Regions from separate parts of the Bartonella sp. bp_1 genome, predicted to be linked through region 4. Evidence: predicted binding sites of a transcription regulator. Region 4 holds the regulator's gene; each other region holds the start of a gene.
What was found. Region 4 encodes LexA, which represses DNA repair genes until DNA is damaged. Its sites were predicted from a motif close to TGTTCNNNNTGTGTTCNG; they were not measured.

Region 1: the regulator LexA is predicted to act here: its motif matches at 2,608-2,625, upstream of ACYZ97_RS11685 (YifB family Mg chelatase-like AAA ATPase).
Region 2: the regulator LexA is predicted to act here: its motif matches at 2,450-2,467, upstream of recA (recombinase RecA).
Region 3: the regulator LexA is predicted to act here: its motif matches at 1,887-1,904, upstream of ACYZ97_RS10095 (helicase-related protein).

What each region holds. Positions count from the first base shown of each region.
Region 1 covers NZ_CM147851.1:2,331,674-2,335,894, reverse strand. The annotation lists gene ACYZ97_RS11690 (aldo/keto reductase) at 28-1,017, shown strand; gene ACYZ97_RS11685 (YifB family Mg chelatase-like AAA ATPase) at 1,014-2,549, opposite strand; gene ACYZ97_RS11680 (autotransporter assembly complex protein TamA) at 2,828-4,221, shown strand, end outside.
Region 2 covers NZ_CM147851.1:1,126,207-1,130,427, reverse strand. The annotation lists gene ACYZ97_RS05540 (DegQ family serine endoprotease) at 1-247, shown strand, start outside; gene ACYZ97_RS05535 (replication-associated recombination protein A) at 254-1,573, shown strand; gene ACYZ97_RS05530 (YiaD family glycine zipper/OmpA-like lipoprotein) at 1,692-2,363, shown strand; gene recA (recombinase RecA) at 2,589-3,683, shown strand; gene alaS (alanine--tRNA ligase) at 3,920-4,221, shown strand, end outside.
Region 3 covers NZ_CM147851.1:2,020,798-2,025,018, reverse strand. The annotation lists gene ACYZ97_RS10110 (polyprenyl synthetase family protein) at 1-121, opposite strand, end outside; gene mtgA (monofunctional biosynthetic peptidoglycan transglycosylase) at 312-965, shown strand; gene rpmF (50S ribosomal protein L32) at 1,126-1,305, shown strand; gene ACYZ97_RS10095 (helicase-related protein) at 2,042-4,221, shown strand, end outside.
Region 4 covers NZ_CM147851.1:879,242-883,462, forward strand. The annotation lists gene ACYZ97_RS04370 (RidA family protein) at 92-439, opposite strand; gene rimO (30S ribosomal protein S12 methylthiotransferase RimO) at 455-1,768, opposite strand; gene lexA (transcriptional repressor LexA) at 1,876-2,580, opposite strand; gene ACYZ97_RS04385 (Rne/Rng family ribonuclease) at 2,736-4,221, opposite strand, start outside.

The sequences.
Region 1 (4,221 bases), 1.0 Mb from region 4:
TACGCCTACAAGATCAAAGGTAAAAATATGCAACAGCGCACACTCGGGCAATTGGAGGTCTCAACTCTCGGCCTCGGCTGCATGGGCTTCACGCATAGCTACGGCCATGCTGACCGGCAAACTGCGATCAAGACCATTCATCATGCCTATAAAAAAGGCATAACACTCTTTGATACGGCTGAAATGTATGGTCCCTTTGAAAATGAAGTTCTGGTAGGTGAAGCCGTCAGGCCTTTTCGCAATAAAATAAAAATTGCAACCAAATTCGGCTATGATATCCTCATCAAAAATGGCAAACCCAAACGCGGTGACGGTCTCAACAGCCGCCCCGAGCACATTCGTGAAGCCGTTGAAGGCTCATTAAAACGATTGCAAACCGATTATATTGATCTGCTCTATCAACACCGTGTGGATCCCAATGTGCCAATTGAAGACACTGTCGGCGCAATGGCCGATCTGGTCACCCAGGGAAAGGTACTCCATCTTGGACTTTCCGAAGCATCTGCCTCCACTATTCGGCGCGCCCACAAGGTCCATGCGATTAGCGCCCTGCAAAGCGAATATTCGCTTTGGACACGTAACCCGGAAGTCGACATTCTTGCAACTTGTGATGAATTAGGTATCGGCTTTGTTGCTTTCAGCCCCCTCGGACGTGGATTTTTAACCGGAAAATTCAGCATCGAACAAATGGATAAAAATGACAATCGCCGTTTGTTGCCGCGCTTTAGCGAAGAGGCCATTGCCCACAACCAAAACCTTGTTGATGATTTAAAGCGCATGGCTGACACTAAAAATATAACAACGGCACAATTAGCTCTGGCATGGGTGTTGCATCAACGCCCATCATTGGTCGCCATTCCCGGCTCGCGTAAAATAGAGCACCTTGAAGATAATCTCGCCGCTGCCAATATCCAATTTTCGGATGATGATCTAGCTCATATTGCCAATATATTGGCACAACACAATATTATCGGCGAGCGTTATAATGAGCGCCAATCAAAAGTATTGAACGGCTAACACGCTATTGCTGCCAATCGCTCATTGCCCAAACGGTAAGACAGGGCTTCAGCGAGATGTTTACGGCCAATTTTTGACGCAGCATCAAGATCGGCTATGGTTCGTGCAACTTTTAAAACCCGATGATAGGCACGTGCCGATAATTGCATTTTTTCACTCAATTGGCGCAGCAAAGCAAGACCGGCTGTATCCGGTTCGGCTATTTTCTCAATAATAGCCGCCGGACATTGGCTGTTAGTGCGCACATGCTCCATACCAAGCGCCAAAAATCTCTGCTTCTGTCTTTCACGCGCCGCTGCAACACGCTGTGCCACAACACGGCTTGGCTCGGATGATGAGGGCGTCATCAAATCATTTGCACTCAAAGCCGGAACTTCAATGCGCAAATCAATACGATCAAGCAGAGGACCGGAGATACGCGCCTGATAATCTGCCTGACACCGTGGACCACGCGCACATGTATGACCTGGTTCACCAGCCATGCCACAACGACACGGGTTCATCGCCGCCACCAACTGGATACGGGCAGGATAGTTGACATGATGGTTGGCCCGCGCCACAACACATTCACCACTTTCCAATGGCTGACGTAATGAATCGAGCACCTGCGGTGAAAATTCGGGGAATTCATCCAAAAACAGAACACCGTTATGCGCCAAAGATACCTCGCCCGGCCTTGCCTTATGACCGCCACCGACCATAGCCGCCATTGAAGCTGAATGATGGGGTGCACGAAACGGACGATGCATAGAAAAAGCCTTACCTGTTATCTCGCCAGCAATTGAAGCAATACGTGATACATCCAGCAATTCATGCGCATCCAGAGGCGGTAAAATCGATGGCAAACGCTCGGCTAACATTGACTTACCAGCGCCCGGCGGACCAACAAATAGAAGATTATGTCCACCGGCAGCCGCCACTTCAAGCGCGCGTTTGGCGGCCTGCTGGCCTTTGATGTCGGCGAAATCAGGTAGATTATCCTGCATGATATATTGCGCAGGCTCAGGACGGCGCATCACCTGACTACCTTTGAAATGATTAACCAGCGCAAGCATGCTGACGGGTGCGAGTATGTCCAGATCATCACCGGCCCAAGCGGCTTCACCGCCACGAGAACAAGGACAGATTAATCCTTTACCAAGCGCTACGGCACCCATCGCAGCAGGTAAAACACCATTAACCGGTGCAATCGAACCATCCAGAGACAACTCGCCCATAACAACATATTTTTCAGCCAAATCGGCGGGCAAAATACCCATACCCACCAATAAGCCGACAGCGATCGGTAAATCGTAATGCGAACCTTCCTTAGGTAAATCGGCAGGTGCAAGATTAACAGTCACCTTCTTAACCGGCATCGAAAGACCTGAAGCATGCAATGCGGCCTGCACCCGCTCACGACTTTCCGCAACCGCCTTATCGGCCAAACCGACGATACTCATCCCCATTTTTCCCGGTGCAATCATAACCTGCACATCAACGGGCACAGCCTCGATTCCTTGAAATGCTACCGTGGTTATATGCGCAACCATTGATGATCTCCCGCTCTCTTTATCGTTTGCAAAACTGCCATAAAGCTTTTTTAAATGCAAGAACAATAGGTGAACAAAATGATTTTATATCATCACTCGGCGTCAGATTTAACATTTCATTGACAAAAACAATCTAGAATAATTGATAGCGAATGTAACAGCGATGTGACACTGTCTAAGAAGTTTTGGTTATAATGAAGTCACTTGTTTTATTGATGCCATAAAGTCGCTATAGCAAGAGCTGATTATACGAGTACGAGTAACGGGTTCCCATCTGGATGCGTAAAAAAACAAACAATCGGGAAATAAAAAAGGCAGCGCTTGCGGCCGTTTCCTGTATTGCCCTCGCATTTTCCATGCCCCAACCTGCACAAGCATTTTCACTTTTTGGTGTCCATCTGTGGGGTAAGAAACAAGATCAAACTGCCGATGTCATCGGCGAACCCAAATATTATACGATCGATATTGTTGCCGCACCCGGTGCGGATAAAAACGGCATCAAAACTGTCAAAGCCGCATCCTCGCTGGTCGCCGATCATAAAAAACCGGCTTCTGGTTCTGCTGGACTATTGGCCAAGGCACGCGGTGACTATAAGAAAATTCTAGCATCACTTTATGCCGAAGGACGCTATGGCGGTATTATTTCCATCACCGTCAATGGTTATGAGGCTGCTGATCTTGCCGCCGACACTTCTCTGCCGGAACACTCTACAATTGTCATCACCATTGATCCAGGGCCACAATATCAATTCAACCGCGCCGACATTCACGAACTTGCTCCACCACCAACCAATAAAAAAGATAAAGTACCCTTGCCGCAAAATCAGGGATTTGTGAGTGGTGATGTCGCGACATCCGGCAACATATTGAAAGCTGGACAACTGGCCGTCGAAGGCTGGCGTCAGCAAGGCTACGCCAAGGCAGAAGTCAAAAACCGCAAAGTCGTCGCCGATCATGCTACCCATACAGTTGATGCCGATATCGAAGTCGAACCCGGTCAAAAAGCGCATTATGGCCCATTGACAGTCAAAAATGTTTCCAAGAAACAACGTATGGATTCAGCCTATGTCGCATGGATGACAGGTATCCATGAGGGGGATGAATATGACCCTGACGATCTTAGCAAAGCCAATAAACGTTTAGCAAAGCTTGAAGTTTTCCGCTCTGCCAATATTCGCGAAGCTGAAAAAATAAATCCTGACGGCTCTTTACCTCTTAATCTGATTGTCCAAGAACGTCCCCCCCGCCGTTTTGGGGTTGGTGGCAGCTACTCAACCCTTGATGGCGCCGGCATGGAAGCCTATTGGATGCACCGCAACCTTTTCGGCCATGCGGAAAAACTGCGGTTTGATGCCAAAATTAGCGGTGTTGGCGGCTCACAAGACGATTCCTACAATCCGAAAAACTTCAGTTATTTGCTCGGCACCACTTTTACACGCCCTGGTGTCATTACACCCGACACAAATTTTGTAGCCTCGCTAAAAGGCGAACGTGAGGTACTCGACAATTATACCGCAACCGGCGCTTATGGCCAAATGGGCCTTACCCATATCTTTACCGACGAGTTATCAGGCAATATCTATTTCAACGCCGCCCAAACAAAAACCGAAGATAATTATTTCGGCAATCGCGACTTTACCACAGTCGGCCTGCAAGGCGGACTTATCTATGA
Region 2 (4,221 bases), 250 kb from region 4:
TTTGACACCACAAAATGCGCATCGTTTTCGTCAGGCACCACAGGCTAAAGGTGTGGTGATCAGCGATGTGAAGCGTGGCAGCAATGCTGCAGGGCTTTTCAATTATGGTGATATATTGCGGGCAGTCAACGGTATCGAGATTACGACAATCAATGATCTGAAGAAGGTTCTTGCTGCTGGCACACCGCGCATATGGAAACTTGAATTTGAACGTGGCGGTGTTCTCATCCAGCAATTTGTTCGCTGAGGTGATATGAGCAACGATCTATTCGCAACTTCACTTGATCCGAAAGTCGACCGCAACCGTCCTCTGGCGGATCGTCTGCGCCCGGTCCATCTTGATGAAGTTACGGGGCAGGAACATCTGACAGGACCTGAAGGTGTGCTTCGACGCATGATTGATGCAGGGTCATTAGGCTCCATGGTTTTCTGGGGGCCTCCCGGTACTGGCAAGACAACAGTGGCTCGATTGCTGGCGAATGAAACCGATCTGGCTTTTGAGCAGATTTCGGCGATTTTTACCGGTGTTGCTGATCTCAAACGGGTTTTTGAGGGGGCGCGGGCAAGGCGCATGTCTGGCCGCCAGACCTTGCTGTTTGTGGATGAGATACATCGGTTTAACCGTGCCCAACAAGACAGCTTCCTGCCTGTGATGGAGGATGGCACTGTCATTCTTGTCGGCGCGACAACAGAAAATCCTTCTTTTGAACTCAACGCCGCTTTGTTGTCGCGGGCACGGGTTTTGACATTCAAACCGCATGATGATGGTAGTTTGTTTGTTTTATTGGAGAGAGCAGAAGCGGTTGAAGAGAAAAGATTGCCGCTTGATGATGATGCACGCGCGCTTTTGGTACAGATGGCTGATGGTGATGCGCGTGCGGTTTTGACATTGGCTGAAGAAGTTTGGCGGGCTGCTCGTAAGGACGAGGTCTTTGACGTTAAAAGTCTGCAAAATATTGTGCAGCGACGGGCGCCTGTTTACGACAAGGGACAGGATGGGCATTACAATCTTATTTCTGCATTGCATAAATCGGTTCGTGGTTCCGACCCGGATGCTGCCCTTTATTATCTGGCCCGTATGTTTGATGCGGGTGAGGATCCACTTTATATTGGCCGACGTCTTGTGCGCATGGCGGTTGAGGATATCGGTCTTGCCGATCCGAATGCGCTTGCCATATGTAATGCAGCCAAAGATGCTTATGATTATCTGGGATCGCCTGAGGGCGAACTGGCGTTGGCACAGGCATGCATCTATCTGGCCACTGCGCCCAAATCAAATGCTGCTTATGTCGCCTTTAATACGGCTATGCGTGTAGCGCGTGAAAATGGCTCATTGTTGCCTCCTAAACATATCCTGAATGCACCAACCAAATTGATGAAAAATGAAGGTTATAATGTCGGCTATCTTTATGATCACGATGAACCTGATGCTTTTTCAGGACAGGATTATTTTCCTGAAAAATTAGGGCGGCAGCATTTTTATCGTCCGCCGGATCGTGGATTTGAGCGAGAAATCAACAAGAGACTTGAGTGGTGGAATCGCCTACGTACGGAAAGACAGCAAAAAAAATAGATTTTATTTGCGCAAGAATCTTTTAAGGTTTTAAATCGAACAGTGATTACCTTTTTTGGCCATACTTTATCTTTATCGGAATATCGGGCGACAGGCTGATAAAAACTGGAGAAACAAAATGCTGAAGAAAATAACAATCCTTTGCTTGGCGGGTACGTTTTTGTCTGCTTGCATGACGACCGATCCTTATACGGGTGAACAGCATATATCCAAAACAGCCGGTGGTGCAGCTTTGGGTGCCGCCGCTGGTGCTTTAGGTGGACTATTTGTTGGTGGCTCCAGCCGTGCACAGCGTAATGCTGTACTGATCGGTGCTGGGGTTGGCGCTTTGGGTGGTGGTTTGATTGGTAATTATATGGATCGCCAGGAAGCGGAGCTTAGAGCGCAGCTTCAGGGAACCGGTGTGTCTGTTACCCGTAATGGCGACTATATCATTCTTAATATGCCAGGCAATGTAACATTCAATACCGATCAGGATGCGGTAAAATCGCAGTTCTATCCGGTGTTAAATTCTGTCGGCCTTGTTTTAAAAAAATATAACCAGTCATTGGTTGATGTAAATGGTTATACCGATTCGACCGGCAGCTTGCAGTATAATCAGGATCTCTCACAACGCCGTGCTTTATCTGTTGCCAATTACCTCAATAATCAGGGTATTGATGGTCGGCGTCTTTCTGTTGTCGGTTACGGCCCGTCAAACCCGATTGCCTCCAATGCAACTGCGGAAGGTCGCGCACAGAATCGTCGTGTTGAAATCCAGATTGCTCCTTTGCGTCAGGGTGGTTACTGATTCTATCCGATTGCTATGATGGCATGATGAAACCGCCTTTCGGGGCGGTTTTTTTTATCAAAAACCAAAAAATATTAAAACGTAAATAGAACATTAAAAGAACAAAATTTAAATATCATTTAAAATCAACAGTATAGCCATGTTGCAAAATGAGAACAAAAGAGGTACAAGAAGATTGTGGCAATACAGGCTTAAGGCTTCTCATAGGACAAGAGGGTAGTTAAAATGGCGCAAAATTCATTACGGCTGGTTGAGGATAATTCAGTGGATAAATCAAAGGCTTTGGACGCGGCACTTTCGCAGATTGAACGTTCTTTTGGTAAAGGCTCGATCATGCGTCTTGGCCAGAATGACAAGGTTGTAGAAATTGAAACTGTACCAACCGGTTCCTTGTCTCTGGATATTGCTTTGGGTGTTGGTGGTTTGCCAAAGGGACGTATTGTCGAAATCTACGGACCGGAAAGTTCAGGTAAAACGACATTGGCGCTGCATACAATTGCTGAGGCCCAAAAACGTGGCGGCATTTGTGCTTTTGTTGATGCTGAACACGCTCTTGATCCGGTTTATGCTCGCAAACTTGGCGTTGATCTTGAAAACCTGCTGATTTCGCAGCCGGATACCGGCGAGCAAGCCTTGGAAATTACCGATACATTAGTACGTTCGGGCGCTATTGATGTTCTCGTGGTGGATTCTGTTGCCGCTTTAACGCCACGTGCTGAAATTGAGGGCGAAATGGGTGATTCACTCCCCGGTCTTCAGGCTCGTTTGATGAGTCAGGCTCTGCGTAAACTAACGGCTTCAATTTCACGTTCAAATTGTATGGTTATTTTTATCAACCAGATTCGTATGAAAATCGGTGTTATGTTTGGTTCGCCAGAAACGACAACGGGTGGTAATGCGTTGAAGTTTTATGCGTCTGTCCGTCTTGATATCCGTCGTATCGGTGCTTTGAAAGAGCGTGATGAGGTTATTGGTAACCAGACCCGCGTGAAGGTTGTTAAAAACAAGTTGGCGCCTCCCTTCAAGCAGGTCGAATTTGACATCATGTATGGTGAAGGCATTTCAAAGCTGGGTGAATTGGTCGATCTCGGTGTTAAAGCCGGCGTTGTTGAAAAATCGGGTGCTTGGTTCTCTTATAATTCACAGCGTATGGGGCAGGGACGTGAAAATGCCAAAACGTTCTTACGTGAAAACCCTGAAATTGCTGAGGAAATCGAAACAGCATTGCGCCAGAATGCAGGTTTGATTGCATCGGAATTACTTGAAAATGGTGGTCCTGATGCACAAAATTCTGATATTGAAGAGAGTGAAGCGGTGTAAGCACCTGTTTTAAGGTGTGTGTATTGCGTACCGTTTTATACCCCGTTGGCCTTTTGGTCGGCGGGGTTTTCTCTTGTCTGGTTGCATAGAAAGTTTTCCGGATATGGAGTGAAAAACGGTTTCCTCAACGCTGGAAATGCTCTAAAAGCAGCAGGGAATTAAGTTGAGCTATGTCAGTTTATTGCTCTATAGCTCTGATTGTTTTGATTGCTTACGGGCGTTATACAGGTGTTTTTATGAATAGCGTTAATGATATTCGCTCGACATTTCTTGATTATTTTAATCGCAATGGTCATGAAGTCGTATCTTCAAGTCCATTGGTGCCGCGTAATGATCCGACATTGATGTTTACCAATGCGGGTATGGTACAGTTCAAGAATGTCTTTACCGGTTTTGAGCAACGACCTTATAGCCGTGCAACAACGTCGCAAAAATGCGTTCGTGCAGGTGGTAAGCATAATGATCTGGATAATGTAGGTTATACGGCTCGTCATCATACTTTTTTTGAGATGCTTGGTAATTTTTCCTTCGGGGATTA
Region 3 (4,221 bases), 1.1 Mb from region 4:
CCTGCATCAGAGTGTCGGGACGTAAAATTTCTCCTGACAAAGTGCGCTGTTGCAGCATTGTTTCCAAAACTTTGCCAATTTTTTCTGCATGATGGTTCAAAGTTGTATTGAAGGTATCCATAAAAGCATTCCTTTGGTTTATAACGACATGAACCAATCAATCGGAGTCGTCAACTCTTTGCTGTAGCAACGATAGCTGTTAACAAGGGTATATGCAGCTATTCCGGTTATATATGCGGATGATCAAAGCGAGGTAGAATGTGAGCGTGCTGACGCGGCACAATTTAAATGAGCAAAAATGGCGCGGGGTCTTGCGCCTTGTTTTTTATATTGCGCTTTTTCTACTGCTTTTTCCGGTTGTTATGTTGCTTCTTTACCGGCTGCCATTTATCCATCCGGTTTCAACCTTGATGATCAAGGATAGTGTGGCACTGCGTGACTTCAAGCGCCACTGGGTAGCACTTGAAGATATATCGCCACAACTGAAATATGCGGTTATGATGTCGGAAGACGGACGATTTTGTGTTCATAACGGTGTGGACTGGAATGCGCTCCATTCGGTTATTACGCGTGAGGGTGGACCATCGCGTGGTGCATCGACGATTACGATGCAGACCGTCAAAAATTTGTTTTTATGGCATGACCGATCTTATTTACGTAAAGGTTTTGAAATTCCCTATGCGGTGATTGCCGATACAATTCTTCCGAAAGATCGTATTTTGGAGATTTATCTTAATATTGCTGAATGGGGTCCCGGTATCTATGGGGTGGAAGCAGCCAGCCAATATTATTTCAAACGTCCGGCCAAGAATATTTCGGCGCGTCAGGCCGCCTATCTTGCTGTTGCATTGCCCAATCCGTATGTGCGTAATCCGGCACGGCCTAGCAGGCGCCTTTCGCAGCTTGCACGTCTTGTTGAAGCGCGTACATATCGTTCTGGTGCCTATACACAATGTGTACGTTAGGCTTTGCTTCTTTGATATGAGTTGTAAAAAATACGTTTTAAGACTGGTCAAATGCTTTAGATCAGTGTATAGGCACCCCAAACAATCCACAATTTGTCTGGTCAGACGGCTTTTGGCATGTGGTATCAGATAGATTAAAGTGAATTTGGAGCGTATTTCCATGGCTGTACCTAAACGTAAAACATCCCCTTCGAAGCGCGGCATGCGCCGTTCGGCCGATGCGTTGAAAGCACCGACCTATATTGAAGACAAAAATTCCGGTGAATTGCGCCGTCCGCACCATATCGATCTGAAGACCGGTATGTATCGTGGCCGTCAGGTTTTGACACCGAAAGACTGATTTTATCAATCTGTTCTATTTTAAAAGACCGGCCTCTGGCCGGTTTTTTTATTGCCTGTTGCTCATTATGGGCATGCGTGATCAAGGTAATCGGCTATTGGATTCGATTATGTTTTATTCCGTGGATTGCCGATGCATTACAAAGGCATTGAATAATTTATCTCGTCAGAATGAATTATTAATTTTATTTTTTGTCTATTTACCCGATATTCATCACTATTGTTAACCATTAAACATTCATATTGTGGATTTTCGAAGGGCAGATTGTTCTACTTTAGTATCTGTCGCTACAATTACTCCCAATATCTTGTGTGAACATAATAGGAACATGGCGATGTCAATGATTCGTCGCCGATTCGTTCTGTAGCTGTTCTGAATGTTAAGAAATAACACCATAATTATTTGGTTTTATTTATTTTTTTTTAAGACTTTCAAGTGGAATTAACTTTTATATGGCGAATCGGAAACGATGTGCTTGAAGCTTGCTACAAAAGTTAACGCATCTGGCTTGAAAATGTGCGAAATGATGTTTTGTGATTCTATATGTTGTCATGCTTCTTCATTAAAAAGCTTTATCTGGTAAAAACAAAAAGAGAACATGGCGATGTCAGTGATTCGTCGCTGATTCGTTCCCTTCCCGTTCTAAAGCTTAATTTTTATGGTTAACAATGTGTTACTCTTGCGGTGGGGCCATGTCCTCATATATGCAAGGCGTCTGGTTTTTACGGAGTTTTTCATGGGGCGTGGCCCGCTTATTTTTTCCGGGCGCGATGTAACGGCTGTATTGGGGCCGACCAATACCGGCAAGACGCATCTTGCGATTGAGCGCATGTTGGCGCATGAAAGCGGTATGATCGGCTTGCCGCTGCGTCTTCTTGCCCGTGAGGTTTATAATCGTATTAGCGAAAAAATTGGTTCTCATCAGGTGTCTTTGATAACGGGTGAAGAAAAAATCACGCCGCCGACTGCCCGTTATGCCGTTTGTACAGTTGAGGCTTTACCGCGCGAGACAAAGGCTGCTTTTGTCGCGATTGACGAAGTGCAGCTTGCGGGTGATCTTGAACGTGGACATATTTTTACCGATCGTATTTTGCATTTACGTGGTCGTCAGGAAACCATGCTTTTGGGCGCGGCGACAATGGAAGGTGTTTTAAAAAAGCTGTTGCCGGGGCTAACGGTGGTCGGTCGTCCACGTTTTTCGCAGCTTCTTTATGTCGGTTCAAAAAAAATTACTCGATTGCCAAGCCGTTCTGCCATTGTCGCCTTTTCTGCCGATGAGGTTTACGCAATTGGCGAGCTGATTCGCAGGCAGCGCGGCGGCGCAGCGATTGTTATGGGGGCGCTTAGTCCGCGCACCCGTAATGCACAAGTGGCACTCTATCAATCGGGTGATGTCGATTTTCTGGTGGCAACTGACGCGATCGGCATGGGGCTTAATCTTGATGTCGATCATGTCGCTTTTGCCCAGACGCGCAAATTTGACGGTTATCAGTTCCGGGATCTTAATCCGGCAGAATTGGCCCAGATTGCAGGGCGTGCAGGCCGCTATACACGCGATGGTACATTTGGTGTAACCGGTAGGGTATCACCGCTGGAGGCTGATTTAGTCGAGCGGATTGAAGCCCATCAGTTTGATCCGGTACGGGTGCTGCAATGGCGTAGCGTCAATTTTGACTTTTCATCGATTGCCCAATTAAAGCAATCGCTTGAAATGCCGGCTCCTATAGAGGGGTTGGCACGGGCACTCCCAGCAACGGATGCGCAGGCGTTGGAGTTTTTGTCAACAGATTATACGATTTCGAAATTGGCGGACAGCCGCGATCATGTTGCCTTGTTGTGGGATGTTTGTGCGCTTCCTGATTATCGCAAAATTGCACCGGCGCAGCATGCTGACATTATCGCATCGATTTTTACCGATCTTGTCAAGCGCGGCAGTGTTAATGAAAATTATATGGCTGAACAGGTGGCGCAGGCTGATCGTATCGACGGCGATATTGATACTTTATCCCATCGTATTGCACAAATTCGAACATGGACTTATGTTTCCCATCGGCCTGGATGGCTGACCGATCCGCAACACTGGCAAGAAAAGACGCGACAAATTGAAGATAGATTGTCAGATGCGCTACATGAGAGGTTGACGAAACGCTTTGTAGATCGCAGAACAAGCGTATTAATGAGACGGCTTAAAGAGAATGTGATGATGGATGCCGAAATAGCACAAAATGGTGATGTATTGGTGGAAGGCCACCATGTTGGGAAACTGGATGGTTTCCGGTTTTCTCCTGATGTTGGAGGGGAGGGCATGGATGCCAAGGCAGTACGTGGTGCTGCCGCGAAAGCGTTGGCATCTGAATTTGAGGCTCGTGCAGCGCGTCTGGGTGCTTGTGCTAATGGTGATCTGGCTATCGGCAGCGATGGTATTATTCGCTGGATAGGCCAGCCGGTTGCGTCGTTGCAGGCGGGTGACGAGCTTCTTAAACCCCGTGTCATATTGCTCGCCGATGAACAATTGACCGGCCCGGCACGTGAACAGGTAAGCGGCCGGATTGAAAGATTTGTCGCGTTCCATTTTGAAACGGCCTTGAAGCCGCTATTTGATCTTTTGAATGCTGATGCACTGACCGGTTTGACACGCGGTATCGCTTTCCAACTGGTTGAAGGGCTGGGGCATCTTGCCCGTCGTCAGGTGGCCGAGGAAATTAAAAATCTTGACCAGATTTCTCGAGCTGCGCTACGCCGTCTAGGGGTACGTTTTGGGGCATTCCATATTTTTATGCCGATGATGATCAAGCCTGCTCCGGCCCAAGCGATTACCTTGCTATGGGCATTGAAAAATGACGGGCGTGACCGTCCCGGTTATGGTGATGTGATTCAAGTGTTGGCAGCGGGCCGTACTTCGGTTGTTGTTGATTC
Region 4 (4,221 bases):
GTCCGATATCCAGATATGATGTCAAAAACTGCAACACCTTGGTTGTCATATAATGTAGAATGATTATGGCCAGCGTGTTGTTTTATTTTTATTAGCGTGTGGCGGCCGTTACAATAATTTCAACCAGATAATCAGGGGACGCCAATTTGGCTTCGCCAGTTGCGCGTGCAGGCGTATTGTTAGGATCAACCCATTTTTCCCATACAGCATTCATTGCTTCGAAATATCTCATATCGCTCAGCCAGATTGTCGCTGAGAGGATCATGGATTTATCGCTATTTACACTGGCTAAAAGGCGATCGACTTCTGCCAGAGCGTCCTGTGTTTGTTTGGTAATATCCCCACCATTTTCCCCGACTTGTCCGGCTAAAAATGCCATCTTGTTATAGCTAACGACTGCACTCATAAGGTTGTTGGATTCAAGTCTGGTGATCGTCATTGTCTTTCCTTTTATTTATACAGCTATACCATAAAGGTCATAAGCATCTGATTTTTCTATTTTTACTGTTACGATGTCCCCTTGTCTCAGCGGACGGCGTGATGTGATGTGCACATTGCCATCAATTTCAGGTGCATCATATTTACTGCGACCGATTGCCTGTGTGCCATCGGCTTTGTCGATGATGACAGGCAGTCGTTTGCCAACTTTTTTGCTGAGTAGCTTGGCCGAAACTTTTTGCTGGGTTTCCATAAATTTGCGCCAACGCATTTCCTTTACGTCATCTGGAACCTCTAACAATCCTAATGCGTTGGAGGGTGCACCATGAACAGGTTCATATTTGAAACAACCTGCACGTTCGATTTTTGCTTCATTCAACCAGTGCAGCAACATATCAAAATCATCATCTGTTTCACCGGGAAAGCCAACAATGAAGGTAGAGCGCAAAGCAAGATCTGGGCAGATTTCTCGCCATTTTTCAATGCGCCTGCTTGTTTTTTCCTGATGGGCAGGACGCTTCATGTTTTTTAATACTGTTGGTGAAGCATGCTGGAAGGGGATGTCAAGATAAGGAAGTATCTTGCCGTCTGCCATTAAAGGAATAACATCATCAACATGCGGGTAAGGGTAGACATAGTGCATACGAATCCATATGCCCATTTCACCGAGTTCTGTAGCCAAATCTAGAAATTTAGTACGTATTTCACGATCTTTAAACGTGCTACTAGCGTATTTTAAGTCAACGCCATAAGCACTTGTATCCTGTGAAATGACAAGCAGTTCTTTGACACCTGCCTTAGCGAGTTTTTCTGCTTCGCGTAATACATCTGCGATCGGACGAGATACAAGATTGCCGCGAAGATGCGGAATAATACAGAAACTGCAGCTGTTGGAACAGCCTTCGGAAATCTTGAGATAGGCATAGTGGCGGGGCGTCAGGCGAATTCCTTGTTCTGGCACAAGGTCGACAAACGGATCATGGATGGGTGGCGCGGCTTCATGAACTGCATTAAGCACACTTTCATAGGCTTGCGGGCCAGTAATCGCCATAACACTGGGATGTGCTTTACGGATAATATCAGGCTCGGCACCAAGGCAGCCTGTTACAATAACTTTACCATTTTCCTTGATGGCTTCACCGATATTAGCCAATGATTCATCCCGGGCAGAATCGAGAAATCCGCAAGTGTTGACGATCACAAGATCCGCACCTTCATGATTACGGGATATTTCATACCCTTCAGAACGCAGGCTGGTAATAATACGTTCGGAATCCACCAGGGCTTTAGGGCAGCCCAATGAAACAAAACTTATTCTTGGTGAAGGCATGAGTTATCCTGACATAGAAACCGGTTAGGCAAGTGAAAAATTCGTTTGTTGCCCATAACACATAGGAAACAGGCAAGCAATAAATGCCCATCGTCATAAAAGTAGTCTTAATAACGTCGGATCAGGCCAACAAGTTTTCCTTGAACGCGAATCCGGTCTGGCCCAAAAATACGCGTTTCATAAGCAGGATTGGCGGCTTCTAGTGCTATGGACGCTCCTTTGCGACGATAGCGTTTCAATGTTGCTTCTTCATCATCAACAAGGGCTACTACAATTTCTCCTGGACTTGCCGTGTCTGATTTTTTAATAATAACGGTATCACCATCAAAAATACCGGCTTCAATCATGGAATCGCCTTTAACCTCAAGCGCATAATGTTCACCGCCACCAATCATATCGGCAGGTAGGGAAAGTGTATTTGTTTGATGTTCTATGGCTGAGATTGGAACACCTGCAGCAATGCGTCCCATCAAGGGAACATTGACATTGGCAGCTTCTTCCATATCGGTAGGCATTGCCATTTTGGTTTGGGCAGGTGCAGTGTTTTTAACCAGACTAGGACGAAAACCACCAGCTGGTGCCAAGCCTGGAGCAATGGAGTCAGGAAGACGTACAACTTCCAATGCTCGAGCACGATTAGGCAAACGGCGTATAAAGCCACGCTCTTCCAAAGCAGTAATCAAGCGATGAATGCCTGACTTTGAAGCCAAATCAAGAGCTTCTTTCATTTCATCGAAAGAAGGGGGAATGCCCGTCTCTTTCATGCGGTCATGAATGAACAACAAAAGCTCATGTTGTTTGCGTGTCAGCATAATGGTCCCCAACAGAATCAATGAAAACAAAACAAGAACATACACTATATGTTCCATTATTGTTCTGCAAGGGTTTCAAAAAAATTAATTTTAAATGGGATATTTGATAATGAATAGAGAGACCCAAGGTCTCTCTATTCATATTTTTAGACTTATTAGAAAAAGCTTTTTCTTTGCCACCAGCCGGCACGCTTGGGCTTTTCGGCCTCCGGTTCGGTGTTTGAAGATGTGACAACGGGTTCGCTTATAGCTTCTTCTGTTGTCTTTTTAGATGCAGCTTTTTTGGTGCGCGTAGTCTTCTTGGGAGGATCAATTGTTGAGTTAGTTGCAGGCTCTTGATCTTTTATTGTCTCGTTAGCTGCTTTTTTACTGCGTCTAATTACTGCTTTTTTTGTTTTCTTGGCAGATTCTTCAATTTCTTTAATATCAGATTCTACTTCAATTGTGACTTCTGCCTGCTTGGGTGCAGCTTTTTTGCGGCCACGTTTTTTAGGCGCTTCTTCACTGATGTTTTCTATAGGTGTTTCTGCAACAGCAATGTCGACTATCTCTTGTGTCGATGGTGCTGTCTTGTTGTTGCGACGTGATTTCTTGGCCTTTGTTTGTGTCTTAGGCTCAGAAACTTGGTCAGGTGCAATAAATGTATCAAGGTTGCCGACAGGCTCAGCTGCTGGTGCATGACGGCGGCGACGTGCTTCGCGTACTTCACGCAGAGCCTGTTCGGCAAATGCACCGACTGGTTCTGCATAGGGAAGACGACGACGATCAAATTCACCATCCCGATTGCGGCGTCCACCGCGACGTCCACGACGACGACGGCGGCGGCGGTCCTCTTCACGTTCACTGTCAGATGATTCAATATTCTGGTTGTGCCCGTTTTCATTATCAGAATGGCGCTCGCCACGTTGTCCACGGCGACGGCGGTTTCTCGACGGACGATGTGATTCTGTCTGTTCGTTGTTTTCTTCTTCGTCCTCGAAAGTGATATCCTCGATTGGGTCTTCTTCTTCAACCGGCAGAAGCTGGATTGGTGCAGCGGGCGTGCCGGTTGCCTCAGCCCCCTTGATGATAATAAGATGCTGGTTTCCAACGCTTTCATCTGTTTCGAAGTTGATAACAAGACCAAAACGTTTTTCCAGATCCGCTAGGACTGTTCTCTTATGATTGAGAACATAAAGAGCGGTAGAAACAGGTGTACGGACCGTAATGTCAAAATGGCCATTGCGTAGAAGGTATTCTTCAATCGTACGAACGACATGAAGGGCCAGTGAAGAATCTGAACGCACATGCCCGGTACCGCCACAGTGGGTGCAGGGCTGGGTTGTGCTTTCAAGAACGGAAGCCCGAATGCGCTGCCGGCTCATTTCCATAAGACCAAAATGGGAAATACGACCGACCTGAATACGGGCGCGGTCATCTTTTAGGCAATCTTTCAACCGTTTTTCAACAGCACGAATATTGCGTTTCTCATCCATATCAATGAAGTCGATAACAACGAGACCGGCCAAATCGCGCAAGCGTAATTGACGGGCAACCTCTTCTGCCGCTTCTATGTTGGTCTGATAGGCTGTTTCCTCAATTGAATGTTCTTTTGTCGAGCGACCAGAGTTAACGTCGATTGCGACAAGTGCTTCAGTCTGA